DNA from 4 places in the Bradyrhizobium sp. SEMIA genome. Region 2 is predicted to be linked to each of the others. Evidence: predicted binding sites of a transcription regulator. Region 2 holds the regulator's gene; each other region holds the start of a gene.
The links. Region 2 encodes HrcA, which represses chaperone genes, less so after heat shock. Its sites were predicted from a motif close to GTTAGCACTCNCNNNNNGNGAGTGCTAAC; they were not measured.

Region 1: FOM02_RS46425 (co-chaperone GroES) is a predicted target of HrcA. The motif match lies at 1,668-1,696, and genes of this name have one in related genera.
Region 3: FOM02_RS14565 (co-chaperone GroES) is a predicted target of HrcA. The motif match lies at 1,429-1,457, and genes of this name have one in related genera.
Region 4: FOM02_RS08695 (co-chaperone GroES) is a predicted target of HrcA. The motif match lies at 1,789-1,817, and genes of this name have one in related genera.

What each region holds. Positions count from the first base shown of each region.
Region 1 covers NZ_CP046601.1:9,642,383-9,645,570, forward strand. Annotated here, with positions in the region: gene FOM02_RS46415 (AI-2E family transporter) at 1-357, shown strand, start outside; gene FOM02_RS46420 (HAD family hydrolase) at 366-1,055, shown strand; gene FOM02_RS46425 (co-chaperone GroES) at 1,326-1,643, opposite strand; partial or broken gene FOM02_RS46430 (type 1 glutamine amidotransferase domain-containing protein) at 1,823-2,547, opposite strand; gene FOM02_RS46435 (DUF1236 domain-containing protein) at 2,847-3,188, opposite strand, start outside.
Region 2 covers NZ_CP046601.1:155,277-158,464, forward strand. Annotated here, with positions in the region: gene rdgB (RdgB/HAM1 family non-canonical purine NTP pyrophosphatase) at 1-117, opposite strand, end outside; gene rph (ribonuclease PH) at 128-841, opposite strand; gene hrcA (heat-inducible transcriptional repressor HrcA) at 1,011-2,099, shown strand; gene grpE (nucleotide exchange factor GrpE) at 2,196-2,795, shown strand; gene pncA (bifunctional nicotinamidase/pyrazinamidase) at 2,855-3,188, opposite strand, start outside.
Region 3 covers NZ_CP046601.1:2,972,227-2,975,414, forward strand. Annotated here, with positions in the region: gene FOM02_RS14555 (protein phosphatase CheZ) at 1-525, shown strand, start outside; gene FOM02_RS14560 (hypothetical protein) at 713-1,234, opposite strand; gene FOM02_RS14565 (co-chaperone GroES) at 1,548-1,844, shown strand; gene groL (chaperonin GroEL) at 2,044-3,188, shown strand, end outside.
Region 4 covers NZ_CP046601.1:1,816,697-1,819,884, reverse strand. Annotated here, with positions in the region: gene FOM02_RS08710 (rhomboid family protein) at 1-2, opposite strand, end outside; gene FOM02_RS08705 (cupin domain-containing protein) at 346-885, opposite strand; gene FOM02_RS08700 (usg protein) at 1,186-1,473, opposite strand; gene FOM02_RS08695 (co-chaperone GroES) at 1,861-2,175, shown strand; partial or broken gene groEL (chaperonin GroEL) at 2,221-3,126, shown strand.

The DNA.
Region 1 (3,188 bases), 210 kb from region 2:
GTCGCGACGGGAGTGCCGCATCCGCTGCTGTTCGCTGCTGTGACGACGGCGTTGGCGATGGTGCCTCTAGGCGCATGGATCGCGCTCACCACGGCTGCACTGATATTGGCTTCTCACAGCAGTACGTTGCTGGCGCCCGTAGGCCTAATTGTTTTTGGCGCAGCGATCTTGCTGATCGGTGACAATCTCATTCACCCGGCGCTGATTGGAGGCACTGCGCAGCTACCTTTCCTGTTGGTACTGATCGGAATCCTCGGCGGGGTGGAATCGTTTGGATTGATCGGTCTCTTTCTCGGCCCGGTGATTATGGCGGCTCTGCTCACCGTTTGGCGTGAATGGATTGGCGTCGAGACCTGACGAATAGAATGCCGAGACACTCATCAGTTATCGAACCCGCCTTCCTGTTTGATCTCGATGGCACGCTGGTTGACAGCGTCTATCAGCATGTTCTTGCATGGAAGGAGGCGCTCGATGCAGAGAGCATCGAACTCTCGGTTTGGCGCATCCATCGCAGGATAGGAATGAGCGGAGGCTTATTCATCAATCAGCTTCTTCGCGAAACCGGCATTGAAATTAGCACTGAACGCGTTGAGCGGCTTCGCCGCGCCCATGCTGCCGCTTACCGACAGCAGTCGAATCGGATTCGGCCTTTGCCTGGAGCTCGCGAATTGTTGAAGTGGTTGTCGCAGGCCGGCATTCCGTGGGCGATTGCGACCAGCGGCCGTCTGGAAACCGCAGCCGTCAATCTGAATTCGCTTGGGGTCGATCCGGATGTGGTTCCAGTCGTGACGCGTGATGACGTCAAATATGCCAAGCCCGACCCGGATTTGTTTTTGGCAGCTGCCGAACGGCTGAGCGTTCCCATCGAAACCGCATTCGTTGTTGGCGATAGTATCTGGGACATGTTGGCGGCGATCCGATGTCGCGCGTTGGGCGTAGGTCTTTTAAGCGGCGGCTACGGGCCGGACGAGTTGCGACAATCCGGAGCGTTCCGCGTCTATGAAGATCCAGCAGATCTCCTGGGTCGCATCGACGAGGTTGCGGGTCGACGCTGAAGACGGGCTCCAGCAGCTCGAGGCGACCGAGCTGTATCCCGACAGTCTGGCCCCCTCTCGCTCTTCTGCAAGCGGTGGAGCAGGAGATTCCGTCGACGCTGTTGAGGAACTCCGGCTGGAAGTTTGCCCGCACAGCTCACCTGCTCGCGCAGGCTCAGGGTCCTCGCCTGGAGGCCAAGCGGCTCGTCGGGTTCTCGAGGGATCAGATTTGAGCTTGCAGCATATCCTTCGAGAAGCGGGCTGCTCAGGATGAGGGAGCGGGCTAAGCGCCTAAGCCGCGCTCTTCTTGGCGGTGGAAGCCTCGGTGAGGACGCCCAGGATGTCGCTCTCCTTCATGATCAGCAGATCCTGGCCGTCGAGCACGACCTCATTGCCAGACCACTTGCCGAATAGCACGCGGTCGCCCACCTTGAGATCGACAGGGATTAGCTTGCCGGCTTCGTCGCGGCCGCCTGGGCCTACGGCGGTGATCTCGCCCTGGGAAGGCTTTTCCTTGGCTGTGTCGGGAATGATGATGCCGCCCTTGGTCTTCTCTTCGGCTTCGATGCGCTTGACCACGACGCGGTCATGGAGCGGACGGAATTTCATGAAGTTCTCCTTAGCTGTGTTATTTCTGGCATTCGGAATGCGCGGGTGCGAGCGGCCCGTCACCTAAGGTTGTGGCACCCACACAGAATGTCTTCGGCGCCCGAGAAAGACTTGGTTTCCACGGTGACGAGCTCCCATTTGGTTTGTCCGATCGGCCGGCGCCGCGTCTCCGGTACTACTCAGGCGTTCCGGGTCCAGGCGTTGCCACCTTTCATGGCCTGACCCTTGATCCGTAATCGATCAAGGAGAGCGTTCGCAACGGCTTCCGAGGATGCCGGATTTTGTCCCGTGATCAGATCGCCGTCGCAAACGGCATAGGGCTGCCACTTGTCTTTCCGGGAATAGTTGCCGCCGTTGTTCCTCAACATATCTTCGACCAGGAACGGTACGGCGTCCGTCAGTTCAACTGCAGCCTCCTCGAGGTTGGAAAACCCGGTGACCGATTTGCCGTCGACAAGTGGACGGCCATTTGAAGCCATGGTGGAGCGCAAGGCGCCGGGCCCATGACAGACGAGGGCCAGAGGACGACCCGTGCGGAACATGGTTTCGATCAACGCGATTGAGTGGGGGTCATTGGCGAGATCCCACAAGGGGCCGTGGCCTCCTGGGTAGAAGGCGGCATCATGGTCGCGGGCCGATATGCTAGACAGCATCCGGGCGTTCGCCAGCTCGGCTTGCGCGTAACCGTCGCGCCGAAAGCGAATAGTCGCCGCGGTCTCCGCCTCGGGCCACTCGCTTCTTGGATCGACCGGCGGCAGGCTCCCTCGGGAGACGCAAGTGTAAGAGCGATGCCGGCATCCCTAAAGATGTAGTAGGGCGTAGCGAACTCATCGAACCAGAAGCCCGTCTTCTTTCCAGTGTCTCCAAGTCGGTCGTGCGAGGTTAGTACGATCAATATCTTCACCTCAAGGTTGCTCCTGTTCAGCGCCTCCGTGGCACTGGAGCATCAGGCATCATTGCTTGACGTTCATTGATGGCCATCAGTTTTGCCGTCCAAGTTCACACCTACGCTTATCGATCGGCGCAGGCCTTTGGTTGTCGTCGCGGCTCCTTTGCAGCTAGGAATAATCCGTGAAACTCTTCTTGCCTGATTGCTGCGCATAGTGTGGCCGCCATTCGATGGGCCGGGATATCGCGGAAACGTGTGGCCTCTCACCCCAACCCTCTCCCCGAGAAGAACGGAGAGAGAGAGAGCAGCCAGCCTTAGTCGATCACCTGGACGATCTTCTGCTGATGCGGGTCAACCAGCACTGCTTCGTCGCCGATAGCGAGATAGCGGTAGTTGGCGAGCTCTGGATGGTTGCGCGCCAGTTCTTCCGGCACCGGCTGTAGCGACAGACAGTTCGACGCGGAGGTTCCGCCTCCGCCTGCTGAAGGCGAGGTCGAGCCGACCGTCGTCGAGGAGTTGCGCACCAATTCCCTGAACCGCCTACGCGTCTCATCGTCTATGACAACCCGGTCGCGGCTGTAAGCGGCCGTCCTGGTGTAACCCGGTCCGTCGTCGAGAATATCGACGACCTCGCGCCGTCGCGGATCGATAATGGC
Region 2 (3,188 bases):
GAGCTCACCGGCCGACACCGCCTCGATGCCGTAAGGCGCGAGCAATTCCTTCATCTCGGCGAGCTTGCCGGGATTATGGGTCGCGATGACGAGCTTTCCGGTGATTCGGCGGTGCATGGCTTATTGACTACGCCACGGCCAGTTTCTGCAAGTCCACCAGGCGCGCGATGCCTTTCTGCGCCAGGGCGATCAGCTTCAGGAACTCGTCCTGCGTGAACGGTTCGCGTTCCGCGGTGCCCTGCACCTCGATGATCCGGCCATCGCCGGTCATGACGAAATTGGCGTCGGTCTCGGCTTCGGAATCCTCGGCATAGTCGAGGTCGAGCACGGGCGTGCCGTTGTAGATGCCGCAGGAGATCGCGGCGACGTTGTCGCGCATGACGTTGGTCTTGATCATGTTGCGCGCCTTCATCCAGTTGATGCAATCGGCGAGCGCGACCCAGGCGCCGGTGATCGAGGCCGTGCGGGTGCCGCCGTCGGCCTGGAGCACGTCGCAATCGACCGTGATCTGGCGCTCGCCGAGCGCTTCGAGATCGACGATGGTGCGAAGCGAGCGGCCGATCAGGCGCTGGATCTCGACCGTGCGGCCGCTTTGTTTCCCGGCGGAGGCTTCGCGGCGGGTGCGTTCCGAGGTCGCGCGCGGCAGCATGCCGTATTCGGCGGTGACCCAGCCGCGGCCCTGGCCCTTCAGCCATGGCGGCAGCCGGTCTTCCAGAGTGGCCGTGACCAGCACATGGGTGTCGCCGAATTTCACGAGGCAGGAGCCTTCCGCATATTTGACCACGCCACGCTCCAGCGTCACGGGGCGCAATTCGTCGGGCGCACGGCGGCTTGGCCGCATGGAAAATCCTCCAAAAACTCACTGAAAAGGGCTGTTCGCGGTGCTTGTAGGTGGGGTGAGGGTGGGCGGCAAGGCCTTTTCGTCCCCTGATTCCAGGCCCGCAAACACCACGCTTGTCAGACGCATCGGGGATGGACAAATTATGAGCATCTGAGAGGAGTTACCGTCTGTGGCCCAACACGATCCGATCCATCTGATCGCGCCGCGCGCAGGCCTCGCCCAGCTCAACGAGCGTTCCCGCGACATCTTTCGTCAAATTGTCGAAAGCTATCTCGCGACCGGCGAGCCGGTCGGCTCGCGCAATATTTCGCGGCTGATCGCCCTGCCGCTGTCGCCGGCCTCGGTCCGCAACGTCATGGCCGATCTGGAACAGCTCGGCCTGATCTATGCTCCGCACACCTCCGCCGGCCGGCTGCCGACGGAACTCGGCCTGCGCTTCTTCGTCGACGCCCTGATGCAGGTCGGCGACCTCAACGAGGCCGAGCGGCAGTCGATCCAGAGCCAGCTTGCCAGCGTCGGCCAGGCGCAGTCGGTCGAGGCCGCGCTGGACCAGGCGTTGACGCGGCTGTCGGGCCTGACCCGCGCGGCCGCGGTGGTGCTGACGCCGAAATCCAATGCGCGGCTGAAGCATATCGAGTTCGTCCGCCTGGAACCCGAGAAGGCGCTGGTGATCCTGGTCGGCGAAGACGGCCAGGTCGAAAACCGCGTGCTGACGCTACCGCCCGGAGTTCCCTCCTCGGCGATCACCGAGGCCGGCAATTTCCTCAATGCGCGCATTCGCGGCCGCACGCTCGCCGAAGCGCGGCTCGAGCTCGAAACCGCGCTGGGCGAAGCCCGCGCCGAGCTCGATCAGCTGACGCAGAAGGTGATTTCCGCCGGGATCGCGAGCTGGTCCGGCGGCGAGAACGAGGATCGCCAGCTCATCGTCCGCGGCCACGCTAATCTGCTCGAGGATCTGCACGCGCTGGAGGATCTGGAGCGGGTTCGCCTGTTGTTCGACGATCTCGAGACCAAGCGCGGCGTGATCGACCTCTTGGGCCGCGCTGAGACCGCCGAGGGCGTGCGCATTTTCATCGGTTCGGAGAACAAGCTGTTTTCCTTGTCCGGCTCCTCGACGATCATCTCGCCGTATCGGGATGCCGCCGGTCATATCGTCGGCGTTTTGGGCGTGATCGGGCCGACGCGGCTGAATTATGCCCGCGTGATCCCGACCGTGGACTACGCCGCCCGCATCGTCAGCCGGCTCCTGGGGGGCTGACCGGCATTTGCGCCGATCACGGGCGCTTGATTTTCGCCCGCTTAGGCACGATATCCGGGCCAACAATCCCTGGAAACGAGTTCGAGATTTGAGCCGATGACCGATCGAGACCGGCAACCCGAAGACACGACCGCACCGACCGGCGAGCCCGTGGTGTCAAAACCCTACATCATGCCCGACGATCCCGAGCCGGGTTCGGTCGAAACCTTGCAGAAGGAAGCCGCCGAGGCGCGCGACCGCATGCTGCGGACGCTGGCCGAGATGGAGAACTTGCGCAAGCGCACCACCAAGGAGGTCGCCGACGCCCGCCTCTACGGCATCACCGGCTTTGCCCGCGACGTGCTCGACATCGCCGACAATCTCCAGCGCGCGCTCGATGCCGTTCCGGCCGAGGCGCGGGCCGCGGCCGATCCCGGCCTGATCTCCCTGATCGAGGGCGTCGAGCTCACCGAGCGCTCGCTGCTCAACGCGCTGGAAAAGCACGGCGTGAAGAAGTTCGACCCGCAGGGCCAGAAGTTCGATCCGAACTTCCAGCAGGCGATGTTCGAAGTACCCGATGCGTCGGTGCCGTCGGGCACCGTGGTGCAGGTCGTGCAGGCCGGCTACACCATCGGCGAGCGCGTGCTGCGCCCGGCCCTGGTCGGTGTCGCCAAGGGCGGCGCGAAGGCGGCGGCCAACAGCAACGAAGTGAACTGAGTTCGGGCGTCATTCCGGGTTCGGCTCTGCGAGCCGCCCCGGAACGACTGTGTGAGAGCCTACGCACTCACCGCGATATCCGCCGACTGGATCCGCTTCACCCCGGCCTTGGCCATATCGGCCCAGGCCTTGGCGAGCGAGCCCTGCGTGTCGATGCCGCGGCAGGCGTCTTCCACGACATAGACCTCGAAGCCAGCCTTGCGCGCGTCGAGCGCGGTCCAGGCGACGCAGAAATCCGTCGCCAATCCCGCAACGAAGACGCGCTTGATCTTGCGGCCCTTGAGATAACCGGCGAGGCCCGTGGAGGTCTTGCCGTCGGCTTCGAGGAACGCCGAATAGCTGTCGACGTCCTTGTGAAAGCCCTTGCGGATGATGAGCTCGGCGTGCGGGATC
Region 3 (3,188 bases), 2.8 Mb from region 2:
TGCGAGAAGCTGAAGGTCGAGCTCGACCTGATCCACGACGCCATCGACCGCACCAAGCGCGAGATCGCGACGCTGCACGGCAAGAGCTTCGACGGCGGCGAGATGGCCAAGGTCAATGGCGAGCTCGGCGCGGTCGTCGGCGGCACCGAGCAGGCGACCCAGCAGATCCTCGAAGCCGCGGAATCGATCGACCAGGCCGCCAGCGCGATGTCCAAGGTGGACTCGGCCGACCAGCAGAAGCGCCTCGCCGACGACATCCAGGAACGCGTCATCTCGATCTTCGAAGCCTGCAACTTCCAGGACCTGACCGGCCAGCGCATCAGCAAGGTCATGACCACGATGAAGTTCATCGAGCAGCACATCAATGCGATGATGGAGATCTGGGGCGGCGTCGACGCGATCAAGGCCCATGTGCCGGCGCCGGTCGACCAGCGCAGCGACGACGAGAAGCTCCTCAACGGCCCGAAGCTCGCCGGCGACGTCGGCCACGCCTCGCAGGACGACATCGACGCGCTGTTCGACTGAGCGCACCAGATACGGATAAAGCAAAAACGCCGGCCCTGGGGCCGGCGTTTTTGTTTTTTGGGGGATTTATCTCACGCTGTCATTCCGGGGCGGTCCGCAGGACCGAACCCGGAATCTCGAGATTCTCAGGTGCGCAAGCGCGCACCATAGTTCACGCTTCGCGTGCCCCTGAACGACAGAGGAATGATCACGCCCGCGGCGCGCAGCGGACGTAGACCATGTTGCCGTAGCGGGTGGCGGCGTCCTTGTCGATGAAGCGGGTGATCAGGACGCGGCCGTCGAAGGAGACGATCTCACGGTCCTGCTCGCCGGGGGTCGGGCCGGCCGGTCCGATATAGTTCTTGCCGCTGGGCGAGCCCTTCAGCCGCAGCTCCTGCGGGGTCGCCTGGTCGGCGAGATGCATGATCACGCCGCCGGAGGAGCCGGCGGTGATCACGTAGGGATTCTTGCACTGGGCCCTCGCCGCGGCCTCGGTGCGGGCGCGGTCGGCCGGGTTCTGGAACGAGGCGAGACCCCAGCGGCCGACGATCTCGTCGGCACGGATGCTCGCCGGCATTTCAGGACCGGTGCCGGGCTCGGCCTCGGGTGCCGGCTGGGAGGACGAGAAGGACGGTAGGCTCATGCCGCCGCCGCAGGCGCCAAGCAGCAACGCCAGGCCAGAGGCAGCGGCCAGATTGGCGACCGTGCGCGCGCGAGCTGAATTGATCATGGCATTCCCCCGAACAAGACCATGGCCGCACCCCTCCCGCAGCCAAGCGCAAAACTGCCGCCGGAGCAATGACGTCGTTTAATACGCCGGCGCCCCGACCAAGTTTCCAATGCCACCATCCTATATCCGCCTCACCAATCGCTTAACCACCTTTGCTTGACAGGATCGCGGCCAAGCCATATTCCCGGGCCACTCTTAGCACTCGGAAAGCCCGATTGCTAAGCGCTCCGTTCGATCCTCGGGAAGAGGAGGAACGGCAGCGCCGCCCCACCGACTTCACTACTTCCGAAGCGAGCCTCCAAAGGGAAACGTCATGGCTAAATCCAAATTTCGTCCGCTGCATGACCGTGTCGTGGTCAAACGTATCGACGCCGAGGAAAAGACCAAGGGCGGCATCATCATCCCGGACACCGCCAAGGAAAAGCCGTCCCAGGGCGAGGTGGTCGCCGTCGGCCCCGGCGGCCGCGACGAGACCGGCAAGCTGATTCCGATCGACCTCAAGGCGGGTGACCGCGTGCTGTTCGGCAAGTGGTCGGGCACCGAGGTCAAGATCGACAACGAAGAGCTCCTGATCATGAAGGAGTCGGACATCATGGGCGTGCTGGCCTAAGGCCATCCGCCTGAACGGCCGCTGAATACTCCATCGTCATGCCCGGGCAGAAGCGCGAAGCGCGTCTTCGCGCTAGACGACCCGGGCATCCATCATTCTTCGTACGAGGATGGATTGCCGGGTCAAGCCCGGCAATGACGAAGAGAGCGCCGCACCGCACGAAACAAGACACATCACGCAACACGAGGGATTGCAGACCATGGCTGCCAAGGACGTCAAGTTTTCCGGAGACGCGCGCGACCGCATGCTGCGCGGCGTCGATATTCTCGCCAACGCCGTCAAGGTGACGCTCGGCCCGAAGGGCCGCAACGTCGTCATCGAGAAGAGCTTCGGCGCGCCGCGCATCACCAAGGACGGCGTCACCGTCGCCAAGGAGATCGAGCTCGAGGACAAGTTCGAGAACATGGGCGCCCAGATGGTGCGTGAGGTCGCCTCCAAGACCAACGACCTCGCCGGCGACGGCACCACCACCGCGACCGTGCTGGCCCAGGCGATCGTGCGCGAAGGCGCCAAGGCGGTTGCCGCCGGCATGAACCCGATGGACCTCAAGCGCGGCATCGACAGCGCCGTCCAGGCCGTGGTCAAGGACATCGAGAAGCGCGCCAAGCCCGTCGCCGCCTCCTCCGAGGTCGCCCAGGTCGGCACCATCTCGGCCAATGGCGATGCCGCCATCGGCAAGATGATCGCCCAGGCGATGCAGAAGGTCGGCAACGAGGGTGTCATCACCGTCGAGGAGAACAAATCGCTCGACACCGAGGTGGACATCGTCGAGGGCATGAAGTTCGACCGCGGCTATCTCAGCCCCTACTTCGTCACCAATGCCGAGAAGATGACCGCCGAGCTCGAGGACGCCTACATCCTCCTGCACGAGAAGAAGCTGTCGGGCCTGCAGGCCATGCTGCCGGTGCTGGAAGCCGTGGTGCAGTCGGGCAAGCCGCTGGTGATCATCGCCGAGGACGTCGAGGGCGAGGCGCTGGCGACCCTGGTCGTCAACCGTCTCCGTGGCGGCCTCAAGGTCGCTGCCGTCAAGGCGCCGGGCTTCGGTGACCGCCGCAAGGCCATGCTGGAGGACATCGCCATCCTCACCGGCGGCCAGCTGATCTCGGAAGAGCTCGGCATCAAGCTCGAGAACGTCACGGTGAAGATGCTCGGCCGCGCCAAGAAGGTCGTGATCGACAAGGAGAACACCACGATCGTCAACGGCGCCGGCAAGAAGCCCGACATCGAGGCCCGCGTCGGCCAGATCAAGGCCCAGATCGAGGAGACAACCTCGGACTACGACCGTGAGAAGCTCCAGGAACGCCTTGCCAAGCTCGCCGGCGGCGTCGCGGTGATCCGCGTCGG
Region 4 (3,188 bases), 1.7 Mb from region 2:
ACGGGTTGAAGCGATGCGCGTTGAAACGATCCACTTGGTGGTGGCGCCACGACGCCGCGTCGGCCAAAAGTGTTGGTCGCCATGAAAGCATGTCCTGCATGTTCACAGCCCTGAGTTGACGCGAGGAATATTCTCGACTGGTTACCACCAGCGCTGCAGGTGGCTGGAACCTTTCAACTAGTAACGGTCCGGTTTCTCGGATCGCGTGGATTTTAGGGATTATCGCGCGCTGTCATTCCGGGGCGCGACGAAGTCGCGAGCCCGGAATCCATCAGGCGGCAGCACACGCGGTGAAATGGATTCTCGCGCTGCGCGCGCCCCGGAATGACGGCTGAGAGAGCGTGCCTACGCCTTCAGCTCCACCGTCTTGAACTCTGCCGGCAAGATCACCTCCAGCAGCTCCACATCGTCCGAATAATCCAGGATCATGTGCTTGATCTTCGGCGGCTGGGTCCAGGCGCTGCCTTCCTTCATCAGGCTCTCGCCCTGGCCGTCCATGTAGGTCTTCACCCAGCCCTTGAGCACGTAGACCATCTGGAATTCGACGTCGTGGAAGTGCAGCTTCGAGACCTCGTCCGGATTGCAGGGACCCTGCAGGCGGATCACATGGGCCTGCGCGAGGCCGTGGGTCGCATCTGAAATGCCGAGGTCACGGTATTTGGCGTAGGTGCGCAGGCCGTCGGCTTTGAAATCCTCCTCGCGGTGATGGCTGATGGCGATGCGCTGCTTGGGGCGGGCAGGCTTTTTCGGAGCCGCCGTGCGGGCCTTCGCCTTCACTGCCTTGCGCGCCGTGGATCGCGCTGCAGCCTTGGTGCCGCTCCGCTTCTTGATCGCGGTCTGCGCAGCGCTGCGCGATTTTGCTTTCTTGCTTGATTTCTTGGCCATGGGCCGCCTCCCGTTGTTGTTATGGGCGGAGGCTAGCACAGAACGAAGGTCCGTAGGATGGGTAGAGCTCTTGCGAAACCCATCATCTCTCGGCCTGCCAAGGCGATGGGTTTCGCTTCGCTCTACCCATCCTACGCAGCTCCAACGCGAATATCGTAGGGTGGGCAAAGCGACTTGTCTGCCATAGCTCGAAGAGCGACGGCGGAAGCGTGCCCACGTTCCGCGCGTGTTCGGAGAGAGATGGTGGGCACGGCGCGCGAAGAGCGCGCCTTTGCCCACCCTACGCGACCGGTGTTCGCCTCAATGCAGCCGGAACACGCCGTCCACGGCGCGCAGCTCGGCGGGCTTGATCAGCTTGGAATGGGCGACCGTGACCGAATGCAGCGGGCCATCGAGCTTCTCCTGCCAGAAGGCCAGGAAGTCGGTCAGCGCCGGAAATTTCGGAAACATGTCGTAGTTCTGCCAGACATAGGTCTGCAGCAGCGACGGGTGATCCGGCATCCGGTAGAGAATTTGTGCCGTCGTCAGCCCGTAACCCAGCATCTGTTTCCGGAAATCCTCGGAAACGCCCCCAACGCGCAGTCCCATGCCAAACCTCCTTTGCAGGAGCGCATTCGGGGAGTGGCTTGATCGGTGCCCCGGGAGCCACCCGGAAACGATGCGCTCACATGAGAGAAATGTGACGCAAACTGACAATCCATCTCAAGCCCAAAAGTTTAACAAGCTGTTGAAATTCAAAGCGTTAGCAGCAGATGCGCCCCCGTGCTAATACGGCCTCCACGAGGCCCTCGCGTTCGTTAACGATGGTAAAGAGATTCTGGCACTTGGGCCTTCTGAGTGCCGATTTTTCTGCTAGAAGCCCTTGCCCCCGCAAAATTCCTGTCCTATTTCAGCCTCGCCCGTGCTAGCACTCGCGGGCAACGATTGCTAACAATCTCAAAATCCTCAACTCGTGCAAATGTTTAGGAGGACTGCATGAAATTCCGTCCGCTTCACGACCGCGTCGTGGTCAAGCGCATCGACGCAGAAGAGAAGACCGCAGGCGGCATCATCATTCCCGACACTGCCAAGGAAAAGCCCTCCCAGGGCGAAGTCGTCGCCGTTGGCCCGGGTGGCCGCGACGAAGCCGGCAAGCTGATCCCGATCGACCTGAAGGTCGGCGACCGCGTGCTGTTCGGCAAGTGGTCCGGCACCGAAGTCAAGATCGACGGCGTAGACCTGCTGATCATGAAGGAAAGCGACATCATGGGCGTCCTCGACGTCCCCGCTTCCAAGAAGAAGGCGGCCTAAGAGCCCCTCTCTCCCTCCAGTCAACATCCTCAAGGAAAATTCCAGATGGCAGCCAAAGAAGTCAAATTCTCGGTTGAAGCGCGCGACAAGATGCTGCGCGGCGTCGACGTTCTCGCCAACGCGGTGAAGGTCACGCTCGGTCCGAAGGGCCGCAACGTCGTGCTCGACAAGTCGTTCGGCGCTCCCCGCATCACCAAGGACGGCGTCACCGTCGCCAAGGAGATCGAGCTCGACGACAAGTTCGAGAACATGGGCGCCCAGATGGTGCGCGAAGTCGCCTCCAAGTCCGCTGACGCGGCCGGCGACGGCACCACCACCGCCACCGTGCTGGCCCAGGCGATCGTGAAGGAAGGCGCGAAGTCGGTCGCCGCCGGCATGAACCCGATGGACCTCAAGCGTGGTATCGACCTCGCGGTCGAGGCCGTCGTTGCGGACCTCCAGAAGAACTCCAAGAAGGTCACCTCGAACGAGGAGATCGCCCAGGTCGGCACCATCTCGGCCAACGGCGACCAGGAGATCGGCAAGTTCCTCTCCGACGCCATGAAGAAGGTCGGCAACGAGGGTGTCATCACCGTCGAGGAAGCCAAGTCGCTCGAGACCGAGCTCGATGTCGTCGAGGGCATGCAGTTCGACCGCGGCTACATCTCGCCCTACTTCGTCACCAACGCCGACAAGATGCGCGTTGAGATGGACGACGCCTACATCCTCATCAACGAGAAGAAGCTCTCCTCGCTGAACGAGCTGCTGCCGCTGCTCGAGGCCGTGGTGCAGACCGGCAAGCCGCTGGTCATCGTCGCCGAGGACGTCGAGGGTGAAGCGCTCGCGACCCTGGTCGTGAACCGCCTGCGTGGCGGCCTGAAGGTCGCGGCCGTCAAGGCTCCGGGCTTCGGCGATCGTCGCAAGGCCATGCTGCAGGACATCGCGATCCTGACCGGCGGCCAGGCGATCTCGGCGTCACCCTGAGGTGGCCGCTTCTTCAGCGGCCCTCGAAGGGCGACGGCCCGGCTCTCTCT